4 regions of the Streptomyces sp. NPDC017943 genome follow, and region 1 is predicted to be linked to each of the others. Evidence: riboswitches for the same ligand, from Rfam matches in the RefSeq annotation. Region 1 holds a riboswitch; each other region holds the start of a gene.
What was found. Region 1 has a riboswitch for cobalamin ahead of ACH4C6_RS02220 (ribonucleoside-diphosphate reductase subunit alpha). Riboswitches for the same ligand answer to the same signal wherever they lie in the genome.
Positions count from the first base shown of each region.

Region 1 (3,260 bases):
GCGGCGAGCATGATGCGCTCGGCGATCCGGGTCGACAGGGCCTTGGCCTCGGGCGAGTCGAAGGGCAGGCGCAGCTGGAAGAAGACGTCCTGCAGGCCCATCGCGCCGAGGCCGACCGGGCGCCAGCGGGCGTTGGAGCGGCCCGCCTGCTCGGTCGGGTAGAAGTTGATGTCCACGACCCGGTCGAGGAACGTCACCGCCGTGCGGACGGTCTCGTCCAGCCGCTCCCAGTCGATGTCCCCGCCGGTCACGAAGGCGCCGAGGTTGACCGAGCCGAGGTTGCAGACCGCCGTCTCCCCGTCGTCGGTGACCTCGAGGATCTCCGTGCAGAGGTTGGAGGAGTGCACCACGTGGCCGGGCTCGGCCGTCTGGTTGGCGGTGCGGTTGGCGGCGTCCTTGAAGGTCATCCAGCCGTTGCCGGTCTGCGCGAGGGTGCGCATCATGCGGCCGTACAGCTCACGGGCGGGCAGGGTCTTCCGCGCCAGGCCCTTCGCCTCGGCCGCACGGTACGCGGCGTCGAACTCCTCGCCCCACAGGTCGACCAGTTCGGGCACGTCCGAGGGGGAGAACAGCGACCACTGCGCGTCCGCGTTCACGCGCCGCATGAACTCGTCCGGCACCCAGTGCGCCAGGTTGAGGTTGTGCGTGCGCCGGGCGTCCTCGCCGGTGTTGTCCCGCAGCTCCAGGAACTCCTCGATGTCCGCGTGCCAGGTCTCCAGGTAGACCGCGGCGGCTCCCTTGCGGCGGCCGCCCTGGTTCACCGCGGCGACCGAGGCGTCGAGGGTCTTCAGGAACGGGACGATGCCGTTGGAGTGGCCGTTGGTGCCGCGGATCAGCGAACCCCGGGCACGGATGCGGGAGTAGGCCAGGCCGATGCCGCCCGCGTGCTTCGACAGGCGCGCGACCTGGTGGTAGCGGTCGTAGATCGAGTCCAGCTCGTCCTGGGGGGAGTCGAGCAGGTAGCAGGACGACATCTGGGGATGCCGGGTGCCGGAGTTGAAGAGGGTGGGGGAGGAGGGCAGGTAGTCGAGGCGGCTCATGAGCCCGTAGAGCGCCGCGACCTCGTCCACCGCGCGGGCGGTGTCGTCCTCGGCGAGGCCGCTCGCCACCCGCAGCAGGAAGTACTGGGGTGTCTCGACCACCTTGCGGGTGATCGGGTGCCGCAGCAGGTAGCGGCTGTACAGCGTGCGCAGGCCGAAGTAGCCGAAGCGGTCGTCGGCGGCGCCGTCGACCAGCGCGTCGAGGCGGGGGGCGTGGACGCGTACGAACTCCGCGGTGCGGTCGGCGATGAGCCCCTCGCGGTGGCCGACCGCGACGGACCCGGTGAAGGACGTGACCCCCTGCGAGGCGGCCTCCTCGCGGATGCCGATGGTCAGCAGGCGTGCGGCCAGCCGGGAGTAGGCCGGGTCCTCCGAGATGAGGCCCGCCGCCGCCTCCGTCGCCAGGTCCCGCAGCTCCCGCTCGTCCGCCTGCGCGGACCGGCCGCGCAGCGCGGCGGCGGCGACCCGGCCGGGGTCGGCGTCGGGGAGGTCGGCGGTCAGTTCGGTCAGGGTCCGCAGCAGCGCGGCACCGGGAGCGTCCTGCTCCGGTTCGGCGGCTGCGGCCGGATCCGCTGGCGCGATGGTCACGGGGGCTCTCCCTCGCTCGGCACGGGGCCTCGCCGAGGGCAGGGGGCAGCACACGGACGCACACGGCGTCACGCGTCCACCGGCCCATTCCACGAGGCCCGGACGTCAGGGCACACCGGCCGGCGGCCGGGTGCACTGTCGGCAGGTCCTCGGACTGACCGTCATGCGCGCAGAGGGGCATGGGTTCACCGTTGCGGGACAGTTCCGGATTCGCACCGGATTCCCCTGCGGCGACAGCGAGCATGAGCATACATCTTGTGCCGGGCCCGGGTGGCACCCCCAGATGTAGTGTCGCGGGGGTGTCGGAGTGTCGGCTTCACATGACGGCGGGCCGCCGTGACGTTCGGTCACGGCGGCCCGCCGTTCGGTGGTCGCGGCGTGCCGCGCCGTTCGGGTCAGTGCGACGATCCGGCGGTGGCCGGCGGAAGCTCCACCTGGACTCCCGGGTCGCCCGCGTCGGCCGTGTAGTCCTCCGGCTTGGTCTCGTCGACGCCGTCGGGGGCCTTCACCGCCTTCAGGACGAAGGTCAGGACGACCGTCACGACCACGTTCAGCACGAACGCCGTGAGGCCGATGTAGCCGATCTCGCCGATGCCGGGGATCTCCTTCGACGAGCCGCCGAAGTGCTTCTGCGTCGGGGAGGCCACGCCGTAGGCGGCGAGGGTGCCGTAGACCATGCCGACCGCCCAGCCCGCGAGCAGCGCCCAGCGGTGGAACCAGCGGGTGAACAGGCCGCCGACCAGGGCCGGGAAGGTCTGCAGGATCCAGATGCCGCCCAGCAGCTGGAAGTTGATGGCGACCGTCTTGTCCATGGTGAGGACGAAGACCAGCGCGCCCACCTTCACCAGCAGCGAGACCAGCTTGGAGACCTTGGTCTCCTGCGCGGGGGTGGCGTCCGGCTTGAGGAAGTCCTTGTAGATGTTGCGGGTGAACAGGTTCGCGGCCGCGATGGACATGATGGCCGCGGGCACCAGCGCGCCGATGCCGATGGCCGCGAAGGCCACACCGGCGAACCAGTCCGGGAACATCGTCTCGAACAGCTGCGGGATCGCCAGCTGCCCGTTCTGCACCTTGATGCCGGCCGCGATCGCCATGAAGCCGAGCAGCGCGAGCAGGCCCAGCATCAGCGAGTACAGCGGCAGGATCGTGGTGTTGCGGCGGATCACCTCACGGCTCTTCGAGGACAGCGTCGCCGTGATCGAGTGCGGGTACATGAACAGCGCCAGCGCGGAGCCCAGCGCGAGCGTGGCGTACGTCCACTGGCCCGCCTCCGGCGGCGTCAGCGCACCGCGCGGCGCACCCGTGGCCGGGTTGGTCTGGCTGTACGCCTCACCGGCCTTGGCGAAGATCTCGTCGAAGCCGCCCAGCTTGATCGGGATGTAGATGATCGCCACCGCGATGACGAGGTAGATCAGGGTGTCCTTCACGAACGCGATCAGCGCCGGCGCCCGCAGGCCCGAGGAGTACGTGTACGCCGCCAGCACGCCGAACGCGATCAGCAGCGGCAGGTCCTTGATGAACCAGTTGGTGTTCTCGCCGCCGCCGACGCCCATCACGTCCAGTACGGCCTGGATGCCGACCAGTTGGAGGGCGATGTACGGCATGGTCGCCAGGATGCCGGTCACGGCCACC
Region 1 is NZ_JBIRHH010000001.1:509,038-512,297, reverse strand. It holds gene ACH4C6_RS02220 (ribonucleoside-diphosphate reductase subunit alpha) at 1-1,628, opposite strand, end outside; cobalamin riboswitch at 1,751-1,885, opposite strand; gene mctP (monocarboxylate uptake permease MctP) at 2,024-3,260, opposite strand, start outside.

Region 2 (3,260 bases), on a different contig from region 1:
CCACGGGATGACGGCGGCGCCAGCGGCTGCTGTGCGCCGCCGCGTCGATCGGCAGCACCCGGGCTCAGTCCTTCGCGGAGACGGACTCCCCGGCGGCCGGGGGAGCGGCCGCCGCCTCCCGCTCCAGCGCCCGCTGTTCGCCCTGCCGTCGTCCCCGGCGCAGCCCGAAGTAGTAGGCGAGGACACCGGCGCCGAGCGCGGCCTGGAGGGAGAACAGGACCGACTCGATCTCCCCGGACGGCGGTTCGTACAGGGGGGAGAACCACGGCTCGTAGTCGGGCTCGATCTCGGTGATCGCCGTCTCGGCCTCGGCGTCGGCGCCGGTGAAGGGCTCCTCCTTGTGGTCGCCGAGGCCGAGCACGAGCGGCAGCACGGCGAGCGCGGCCACGACGAACAGCAGCAGCAGGTTGATCTTCGTGTTCCGGCTCATCGGGCCACCGCCTCGGTCTCGTCGCGCGTCTCCTTGGCGGTGAGCAGCACGCCGAGCCGCGTCAGCTCGCCCTTGCTGGACTGCACCAGCAGCCGCATCACGAGGACCGTCAGCAGTCCCTCGCTCACCGCGAGCGGGATCTGCGTGAGGGCGAAGATGGAGCCGAACTTGCCGAGCGCGCCCAGGAAACCGCTGCCCGGGTCGGGGAAGGCGAGCGCCAGCTGCACGCTGGTGACGCAGTATGTGGACAGGTCGGCGACGAACGCGCCGCAGAACACCGTCACCATCAGCGGCACGTCGAACCGCCGCAGCAGCTTGTACACGGCGTACCCGGCCCAGGGCCCGACGATCGCCATGGAGAAGACGTTGGCGCCGAGCGTGGTCAGCCCGCCGTGGGCGAGCAGCAGCGCCTGGAAGAGCAGGGTGATGGTGCCGAGCACGGTCATGACGGGCGGCCGGAACAGGATGGCCCCCAGGCCCGTGCCCGTCGGGTGGGAGCAACTGCCCGTGACGGAGGGCAGTTTCAGCGCGGACAGGACGAACGTGAAGGCGCCGGAGGCGCCGAGGAGCAGGGTGCTCTCGGGGTGCTCGCGCACCTCACGGGTGAGTGACCGGACCCCGTGGACGACGAACGGCGCCGACGCGACGCCCCAGGCGACCGCGTGCGCCGGAGGAAGGAAACCCTCGGCTATGTGCATGGCTCAGCAGACCCTCTCCAGCACCTCGTGGATGGTTGACGCGCCTTGGCCGGTCTCCTGGCTGACGGGTACCACCGCCCGGACTCCGCCTTCCCGGGTCACAAGGACCCAGTGGCTGCCCGCGAGGGCCGGAGCCGGACTTCCCGATTCACAGTGGCGAGGGCCGCACCGGCATCACACCGGATTTCCCGTTCACCAAGGCCAGGTGACAATAAGGCCCGGATCAGGACGAGCACAACCCGCACCCGGGGGCGCGCGAGGGGCGCCCCCTCGCACACCGGCGCACCTGGGGCTCCGCCGGGGGAACGCCTCGTGGGTCAGTCGTCGCCCTCGTCCCCGCCGTCCTCGGCCTCGCCGTCCCCCTGCTGCGCGGGCGGTTGCTCCTGCTCCGGCTGCTCCGCCTCCGCCGGTGGCTCGGCGCCCGCGTCCGGCGGGGGTGCGGTGCTCTCGGCGGCCGGAGAGGGCGGGGCCTGCTCGACCGGCGTCGTGCCGGGCGGGGTGACATCGGCCACCGTCCCGGTGGCCGGCGTGGCGGCGGCCGGGCCGGAGTCCGGCCGCGATCCCGACGCCGGGCCGGAACTCGCCGCGGCGGTGGGGGTGCTCGCGGTGGGCGAGGGGCCCGGGTCGGTGCCCTCCGTGGCGGTGTCGTCCGGCGAGAACCACTGCATGCCGATGAGCATCGCGGCGACGAACAGCGCCGCGGCCGCGACCGCGGCGACGGCCTTCGAACGGTTTCCGCTCCCCCCGCCGCGTCGCCCACCGCGCCCGGGACGCGCCGCCTGCGCCGCGCGGGCCGCGCTGCGCGACCCGGGTGCCGCCGGCAGCGCGTACGTGGTCGGGCTGCTCGCCCCCGCGCCCGCAGGGGTGCCGTGAGCGGCCGGTGCGGGCCGGGGCCGGGACCGCCCGGGCGCCGACATCTCCGGCAGCGGCTCGGGCAGCCCCCGCCAGGCGCCGCCCGCGAACCACTCGGCCGCCTGCTGCGCGGTGGGCCGGTCCTCGGGCTGCTTGGCGAGCAGGCCGAGCAGGTAGTTCTCGAACGCCGGCGGCAGACCGGAGACGCCCAGCTCGCGGGGCGGCACCGGAGCGGCGTCGAGGTGCTGGTGGAGCAGGGCGACGGCGCTGTCCGCCTCGAACGGGGGGCGGCCGCTGAGGAGCTGGTAGAGCACGCAGCCCAGCGAGTACATGTCGGAGGCGGGGCCCGCGGGTTTGCCCAGGGCGCGTTCGGGGGCCAGGTACATCCCCGTGCCGACGATCTGGCCGGTGGCGGTGAGCGCGGCGCCGGGGTCGTCCATGAAGCGCGCGATGCCGAAGTCGCCGATCTTCAGGGTGCCGCGGGCGTCGAGCAGCAGGTTGGCGGGTTTCACGTCCCGGTGCACGATGCCCTGTGCGTGCGCGGCGGCGAGGCCGGCGGAGGCCTGTGCCGCCAGGACCGCCACGCGCTCGGCGGGCAGCGCGCCCGACGTGGCGAGCAGCTGGGAGAGACTGTCGCCGTCGACGAGCTCCATCACCAGGTAGAGCCGGTTGTCGAACTCGCCGAAGTCCAGCACGCCGACCACGTGGGGGTGGTTCAGGCGCCCGGCGGTCTGGGCCTCCAGCCGGAACCGCGAGGTCGCGGTGGCGTCGGTGTCCTGGGGCAGCAGCAGCTTGACGGCCACCGCTCTGGCGAGCGTCTCGTCGTACGCACGCCAGACCTCTCCCATTCCACCGCGCCCGATCTCCACATCCAGCCGGTAGCGGCCCGCTAGCAGCACTCGTCCTCGTCTCACGCTCAGGGGAAGGTCCGCCGCCGCAGACCGAACTCCCCGCGCATGCACGGAGATTGCCGAGGGCTGCCGCAGCCGCCCCAGGATACTGGCGCCGCGCGCCCCCGCGATCCCCCGGCGGAGGCGGCCCTTCCACGCCCGGGAGGGCGGGCTGACCACCAGGGGCCGGACGCGGCCCGCGGCCCCGCAGGACGTGCTCTCGCGGTGTGGTGGCGGGGGCCTGCCGGCGGCCGGGGTGGGGCGGGTCGGCCCGGCGGTCGGGGGCCGGGTGGCCCGTCGTGGCCCGACCGGGGCCGCGGGCGTCACGGCGTAAGCCCCTGTGATCAGCGGCGGCCCGCGGGCCCCGTCAAGAGGCCCGGCGCCGTGGGG
Region 2 is NZ_JBIRHH010000002.1:625,687-628,946, reverse strand. It holds gene cbiQ (cobalt ECF transporter T component CbiQ) at 1-58, opposite strand, end outside; gene ACH4C6_RS07825 (energy-coupling factor ABC transporter substrate-binding protein) at 65-430, opposite strand; gene ACH4C6_RS07820 (energy-coupling factor ABC transporter permease) at 427-1,128, opposite strand; cobalamin riboswitch at 1,158-1,343, opposite strand; gene ACH4C6_RS07815 (protein kinase) at 1,446-2,879, opposite strand.
Region 2: another riboswitch for cobalamin. It lies ahead of ACH4C6_RS07820 (energy-coupling factor ABC transporter permease); the one in region 1 lies ahead of ACH4C6_RS02220 (ribonucleoside-diphosphate reductase subunit alpha).

Region 3 (3,260 bases), on a different contig from region 1:
AGGACGGCCAGGACGAGGAGGGTGACGGGGAGACCGGCCCGGCCGTCCCGCCCGTCGCCCTGGCGCCGTTTTCGCACGGCGCGCTCGGTACCGGTCTCGACGACCGGGGCCGTCACGCGAAGCTCTCGGGGTGGATGCCGCGGGCCAGGTCCTCGACCGCGTACGCCGAGCGGATGCCGACCAGCGTCGCGGTCAGTGGCAGGACGACGAACCGCTTGTTCCTGATCGCGGGCACGTCCTCGAGGGCGGGTTGGGAGAGCAGGAACTTCTTCTTCTGCGCGACGCTCCCTGCGCCGGCGTAGTCGTAGATCGCGATGACCTCCGGTTTGCGCTCGACGACCTGCTCCCAGGAGACGTCGCCGAAGACGTCGTCGAGGTCGGCGAAGACGTTCTTGCCGCCGGCCAGCCGGATCAGTTCGGTGCCCAGGCTCTTGCCGCCCGCGGTGAAGGCGGACTTGTCGCCGCTGTCGTACACGAAGACGGGGACAGCGGGCTCGCCCTCGACCTTGGCGGCGGCTTTGCCGACGCGGCCCGTGAGGTCGGCGACCAGCTTGTCGGCCCGGTCCGGGACGCCGAAGATCCTGCCGATCGTGCGGATCTCGTCGTAGGTGTCCTTCATCGTCACCCGCTTCTTGCCGCAGTACTCGCGGTTGAGGTGGGTGTCGATGCCGGCGTCGGCGAACGCCTTGCGGGAACGGCCCTCGTTCTCGGCGAAGGCGCTGCCGTAGCCGCCGTAGACCAGGTCGGGCTCGGCGTCCAGGACCGTCTCGAACGACGGTTCCTTCTCAGCCAGTTCCGGGATCTCCTCGTAGTCCTTCTTCAGCTCTGGCAGCACGGCCGAGTCGGGAAAGGCGGTGCCGACCATGTGGTCCCCGAGGCCGAGGGCGAGCATGAGTTCCGCCGGGTGCTGGTGGATGGTGACGACGCGGGAGGGCGGTTTGTCGTACGTCGTCTTCACGCCGCAGTTGTCGACGGTGACGGGGAAGCCCGTGGACGACGCGGCCGTGGCTTTCGCGTCCTCGGTGGTGTCCTGCGACGAGCCGCAGCCGGCGGTCAGCAGGGCCGCGCACAGGGCGGCGGCCGCGGCCGTGGCACGCCGGGCGTAGTGCCTTCGGGCAGGCGGGAACAGCGGGGGACGGTCGTGCACGTGAAGCCTCCTGCGGAGTCCGCGCTCCTCGGATCGGGCCCGCGACAGGGCAGTCTCCTGACTCCCGGATCGACGCTCCCCCTTGCCTTCCCGCGCGGTGCGCAGTGGCGTCTTCAGGGGTGCACTCCCCGGTCACAGTGGCGGGACCGTGCCGGATTCGCACCGGCTTCCTGTCTCCCGTCGCGGCGATGACCCGCTGATCCTACGATCCGCCCAGCTCGCGTCAAAAGGGCGCGTATATCGGCGCGTACGCCCCCACGCCCTCCGTCATGCCTCGCGGACCGCTCGCAGCACCAGCCGCTCGGCGTTCTCGTCGTAGGGGCGGCCGTCGAAACCACCGAAGATCTCCACCTGGCCGAACCCCGCCTCCTCGGCCATGCGCCGTAGCTCGACCGCGCTGTACACGAACCACACCAGGGTCGTCCGCGTCACCCGCTCACCCCGGAGGAGAGCCCAGTCGCTGCGCAGCCGTGCCCAGCCGTCCAGCACGCTGTCCGTTCCACCGTGAGCCCGCTCACCCCTCGGACTGTGCGCCGTCAGGGTTCCGTCAAAGCCGGAGGTCTCGCCGTCAGGGAGCCGTCAACGACCGGTCTGATCCGGCCACGGATGCGCTTTTCTCGTGCTGTCCGTTCAACCGAACCTCACCTCAGGAGTTCGCGATGGCCGATCTGGCCTTCGTCGTCACCACGATCGCGGTGTTCGCGCTGGTGGCTCTTGTCGCCAAGGGGGTGACGAAGCTGTGACCGCCGAGAACATCGTCGGCCTCGTCGTGGCCGTCTCCCTGCTGGGCTATCTCGTCCTCGCCCTGATCTTCCCGGAGAGGTTCTGAGACAAGCGATGGGTCCCGTACTCGCGGGCGTGCTCCAGCTGCTGGCTCTCATAGCGGCGCTCGCGCTCGTCCACAAGCCCCTCGGCGCCTATATGGCCAAGGTCTACACCTCCGACAAGCACCGGCGCGTCGAGAAGTGGATCTACAAGGGCATCGGTGCCGACCCCGACACGCAGATGCGCTGGCCCGCGTACCTGCGCGGCGTGCTCGCCTTCTCGGCCGTCGGCGTCCTGTTCCTCTACCTGCTCCAGCGTCTGCAGGGCCATCTGCCGGGCTCGCTGGGCTTCGCCGCCATCGACCCGGACCAGGCGTTCAACACCGCCGCGTCGTTCGTGAGCAACACGAACTGGCAGTCGTACTACGGCGAGCAGGCCATGGGCCACGTCGTGCAGACCGCCGGTCTGGCCGTGCAGAACTTCGTCTCGGCCGCCGTCGGCATGGCCGTCGCGGTGGCACTGGTGCGCGGGTTCGCGCGCTCGCGCACCGGTGAACTCGGCAACTTCTGGGCCGACCTGGTGCGCGGTGTCGTCCGTGTCCTGGTCCCGATCGCCGTGGTCGGCGCGCTCGTGCTCGTCGCGTGCGGTGTGATCCAGAACTTCTCCGGCATCCACGAGGTCGGCCAGTTCATGGGCGGCACGCAGCAGTGGAACGGCGGTGCGGTCGCCTCGCAGGAGGTCATCAAGGAGCTGGGCACCAACGGTGGCGGCTACTTCAACGCCAACTCCGCCCACCCCTTCGAGAACCCCACCCCCTTCACCAACCTGTTCGAGATCTTCCTGATCCTGCTGATCCCGTTCTCGATCACGCGGACCTTCGGCCTGATGGTCGGCTCGGTCAAGCAGGGCTACGCGATCCTCGCCACCATGGCCACCATCTGGGTCGGCTTCGTCGCGCTCATGATGTGGACCGAGTTCGCCCACCGCGGCACGGCCTTCGAGCTGGCCGGCGGGGCGATGGAGGGCAAGGAGGTCCGCTTCGGCATCGGCGGCTCGTCGATCTTCGCAGTGTCGACCACGCTGACCTCGACCGGTGCGGTGGACTCCTTCCACTCCTCCTTCACCGGCCTGGGCGGAGGCATCACCATGCTCGGCATGATGCTGGGCGAGATCGCACCCGGCGGTGCCGGCTCCGGCCTCTACGGCATGCTGATCATGGCGATCATCGCGGTGTTCATCGCCGGCCTGATGGTCGGCCGCACGCCCGAGTACCTCGGCAAGAAGATCGGCTCCCGCGAGATCAAGCTGGCGGCCTGCTACATCCTGGTCACTCCGGCGCTGGTGCTCG
Region 3 is NZ_JBIRHH010000005.1:561,153-564,412, reverse strand. It holds gene ACH4C6_RS19440 (FecCD family ABC transporter permease) at 1-116, opposite strand, end outside; gene ACH4C6_RS19435 (ABC transporter substrate-binding protein) at 113-1,147, opposite strand; cobalamin riboswitch at 1,198-1,321, opposite strand; gene ACH4C6_RS19430 (hypothetical protein) at 1,415-1,636, opposite strand; gene kdpF (K(+)-transporting ATPase subunit F) at 1,887-1,976, shown strand; gene kdpA (potassium-transporting ATPase subunit KdpA) at 1,985-3,260, shown strand, end outside.
Region 3: another riboswitch for cobalamin. It lies ahead of ACH4C6_RS19435 (ABC transporter substrate-binding protein); the one in region 1 lies ahead of ACH4C6_RS02220 (ribonucleoside-diphosphate reductase subunit alpha).

Region 4 (3,260 bases), on a different contig from region 1:
ACGACGGCGACCGCTCCCGTCGAGGCGCCGGAGGACACCCCGAGCACGAACGGGTCGGCCAGCGGGTTGCGCAGCAGCGACTGCATCACCGCCCCGCACACGGCGAGTCCGGCCCCGCACACGGCGGCGAGGAGGGTGCGCGGCAGCCGCAGCTGCCAGACGATGCCGTCCCGCACGGGCGTCAGCCCGGACTCCCCGAGGCCGAGATGGGCGGCCACGACCGACCACACGTCCCCGACGCCGATGTCGGCGGGGCCGATCGTGATGGCCGCGGCGACCGAGACCACGAGGGTCACGGCTCCGGCCGCGCCCAGCGCGAGCCCGGCGGCGCGGCGAGGGCGGACGCGGGGGCCGGCCGGATCCGGGGCGGTCACCCGGCCAGCCCGAACCGGCGCAGCCCCGCGGCCACCTGCTCCACTCCCTCGACCGTGCGGATGGTCGGGTTCATGGCCTGCCCGCTGAGCAGCACGTACCGCCGGTGGCGGACGGCGTCCATGGTCCGGGTGACCGGGTTGGACTCCAGGAAGGCGATCTTCTTCGCGGCCGATTCGGCGGTCTGCGACGTGCGGGTCAGGTCGCCGATGACGAGGACGTCCGGGTCGCGGTCGGCGACCGTCTCCCAGTTGATCTGCGGCCACTCGTCGTGGGTGTCGTCGAAGACGTTCTGCGCGCCGAGGGCCCGGGTGATGATGCCGGGCGCGCCGCAGCAGCCCGCCATGTAGGGCGAGTCGGAGTTGGCGAACCAGTACAGGAGGGTGACCCGGGAGGCGTCGAGGCCCGCGGTGGCCTGGTCCATCCGCCGTTGCAGGGAGGCCACGAGCCGGTCGCCGCGTTCCCGCTCGCCGAACATCGCGGCCAGGTCGCGCACTTCCCGGTAGACGGTGCCGATGCCGAGGGGCTTGCCGCGGGAGCCGTCGCCGCCGGAGCTGTTGTCCTTGCCGGCGCAGTCGGACGGGGAGACGTAGGTGGGGACGCCGAGCTTCTCGAACTGTTCCCGGGTGGCGACGCCGCCCTTGCCGAGGGTGGAGACGAACGAGGCGGTCACGAAGTCGGGGTCGGCGTCCAGGACCCGCTCGAAGGAGGGGTTGTTGTCGGCGAGCCGCGGCACCTCGGCGTTCTCCTTCTCGAGCCCTTTCATCACGGGGTCGGTCCAGGTGGCCGTGCCGGCGAGGCGGTCGGCGAGACCGAGGGAGAGCAGGATCTCGGTGGTGCCCTGGTCGAGGGAGACGGCGTGCCGCGGCGGGGACTCCACGCGGACCTCGTGCCCGCAGTTGCGGAGGGTGACGGCTGTCTTCCCGTCATGGCGGCCGGAGGGTTCCGTGCCGCCGCAACCGGCGAGGAGCAGGGAGCAGACGGCGAGCAGGGCGGCCGCGCGGGCGGGTCGGGCGAGGGGCACGGGGAACCAGTCCTCGGTCGTCGAGGGCTCGGTCGCGGAGCCCGGTCGTACAGTGCTCCCCCGCCGCGTCGGCCGCGGGGGCCGCCAGCAGGTCTTCGGACTCGGGTTCGTCCGGATCGGGGCGCCTTCCCGGACACGCGGTGCGTCCAGTGGCCGAGGCCCCGCCCGTCCCCCTCACCGCTGCGCGTCAGTTCCGGATTCGCACCGGATTCCCTGACCCACGTACATGGGTTCGACTGGCCTCGGCAAGCTATCACGGGGGTGCCGGGGAATCACCGGGCTGCCCGGGCCGTTGACCGGGAACAGTTCCTTTGCGACTCCCGAGGAGGTCACCGGTGTACGGCGACGAGGCAGCGGTCCGCAGGATTCTCACCGAACTCGGCGACACCTGGGCCGTGGTGGGCCTGTCGTCGAACCGGCAGCGTGCCGCGTACGGCGTGGCCGCGACGCTCCAGCGCTTCGGCAAGCGCGTGGTGCCGGTGCATCCGAAGGCGGAGACGGTGCACGGCGAGCAGGGGTACGCGAGCCTCGCGGACATCCCCTTCGAGGTGGACGTCGTGGACGTCTTCGTGAACAGCGACCTGGCCGGCGCGGTCGCGGACGAGGCCGTCGCCAAGGGCGCGAAGGGTGTCTGGTTCCAGCTCGGCGTCGTCGACGAGGCGGCGTACGAACGGACCCGCGCGGCGGGTCTGGAGATGGTGATGGACCGCTGCCCGGCCATCGAGATCCCCCGACTGGGGCGGTGACGAGGGCCGTCGCCGCGCTGTAGGCGGCCTCGGTGGACCGCTTGGTGCCGGAGACGGAGACGCGGGCGTTTCGCCGAGCAGCGCCCGGGCGCGGCGGCGCGCTACGGAACGGGAGCTCCGAGGCCCTCCACGACCTCGGCGCCCGGCAGTTCGGCGAGGGCCTTGCCCGGGACCAGCAGCTTGCCGCGGCGCCGGCCGCTGCCGACGAGGACGTAGGGCAGGTCGACCACGGCCGCGTCCACGAGGACGGGCCAGTCGGCGGGCAGCCCGATCGGGGTGATGCCGCCGTACTCCATGCCGGTCTCACCGGTCGCGGTGTCCATCGCGGCGAACGAGGCCTTGCGGGCGCCCAGTCGGCGGCGGACCACGCCGTTGACGTCGACCCGGGTGGTGGACAGCACGACGCACGCGGCGAGCGTGGTCCCGCCGCCGCGCTTGCCCGCGACGACCACGCAGTTGGCGGAGCGCTCCAGCAGGTCCTGCCCGTAGTGCTCCACGAAGGTCGCGGTGTCGGCCCAGGCGGGGTCGGTCTCGACGTAGACGATCCGGTCGGCGGGGACGCTGCCCCGCCAGTGGCGTACGGCGTCGGCTACGGGGGCGGTCAGCTCGTCGAGGCAGGCGGGGGCGGGCCGGGCGTCGTCGAAGTGTCCGAGGGGTGCGCGCATGGCCGCACGCTAACAACACCGCGGGGCCCGCCGCCCGGGCGTCTCAGGAGACGGGCGGCACCGAGACGGCCATGACCATCTCCATCGGCACGTCCCCGGTGTTGCCGTACGTGTGGGGCACGCCGGCCTCGAAGTGGACGCTGGCGCCGGCGGGCACCCGGTGCTCGGCCCCGTCGACGGTGAGCGTCAGCTCCCCGGCCGTGACGTGCAGCAGTTCGGTCGTGCCGGCCGGATGCGGGTCGGAGGGGCTGCTCTCGCCGGGCATCAGCCTCCAGTCCCACATCTCCAGCGGCCCGGGGGCCTCGGTGCCGGCGAGCAGCCGGTTGTAGCTGCCGGCGTCGGTGTGCCACAGCCGGACGGCCTGCTCGGCGGGGACGACGCGGACGTTCGGGCCCTGCTCGTGGTCGAGGAGGGTGGTGATGCTGACGCCGAGCGCGTCACCGATCTTCACGA
Region 4 is NZ_JBIRHH010000003.1:788,300-791,559, forward strand. It holds gene ACH4C6_RS13040 (FecCD family ABC transporter permease) at 1-374, opposite strand, end outside; gene ACH4C6_RS13045 (ABC transporter substrate-binding protein) at 371-1,396, opposite strand; cobalamin riboswitch at 1,465-1,652, opposite strand; gene ACH4C6_RS13050 (CoA-binding protein) at 1,732-2,142, shown strand; gene ACH4C6_RS13055 (YbaK/EbsC family protein) at 2,244-2,807, opposite strand; gene ACH4C6_RS13060 (XRE family transcriptional regulator) at 2,851-3,260, opposite strand, start outside.
Region 4: another riboswitch for cobalamin. It lies ahead of ACH4C6_RS13045 (ABC transporter substrate-binding protein); the one in region 1 lies ahead of ACH4C6_RS02220 (ribonucleoside-diphosphate reductase subunit alpha).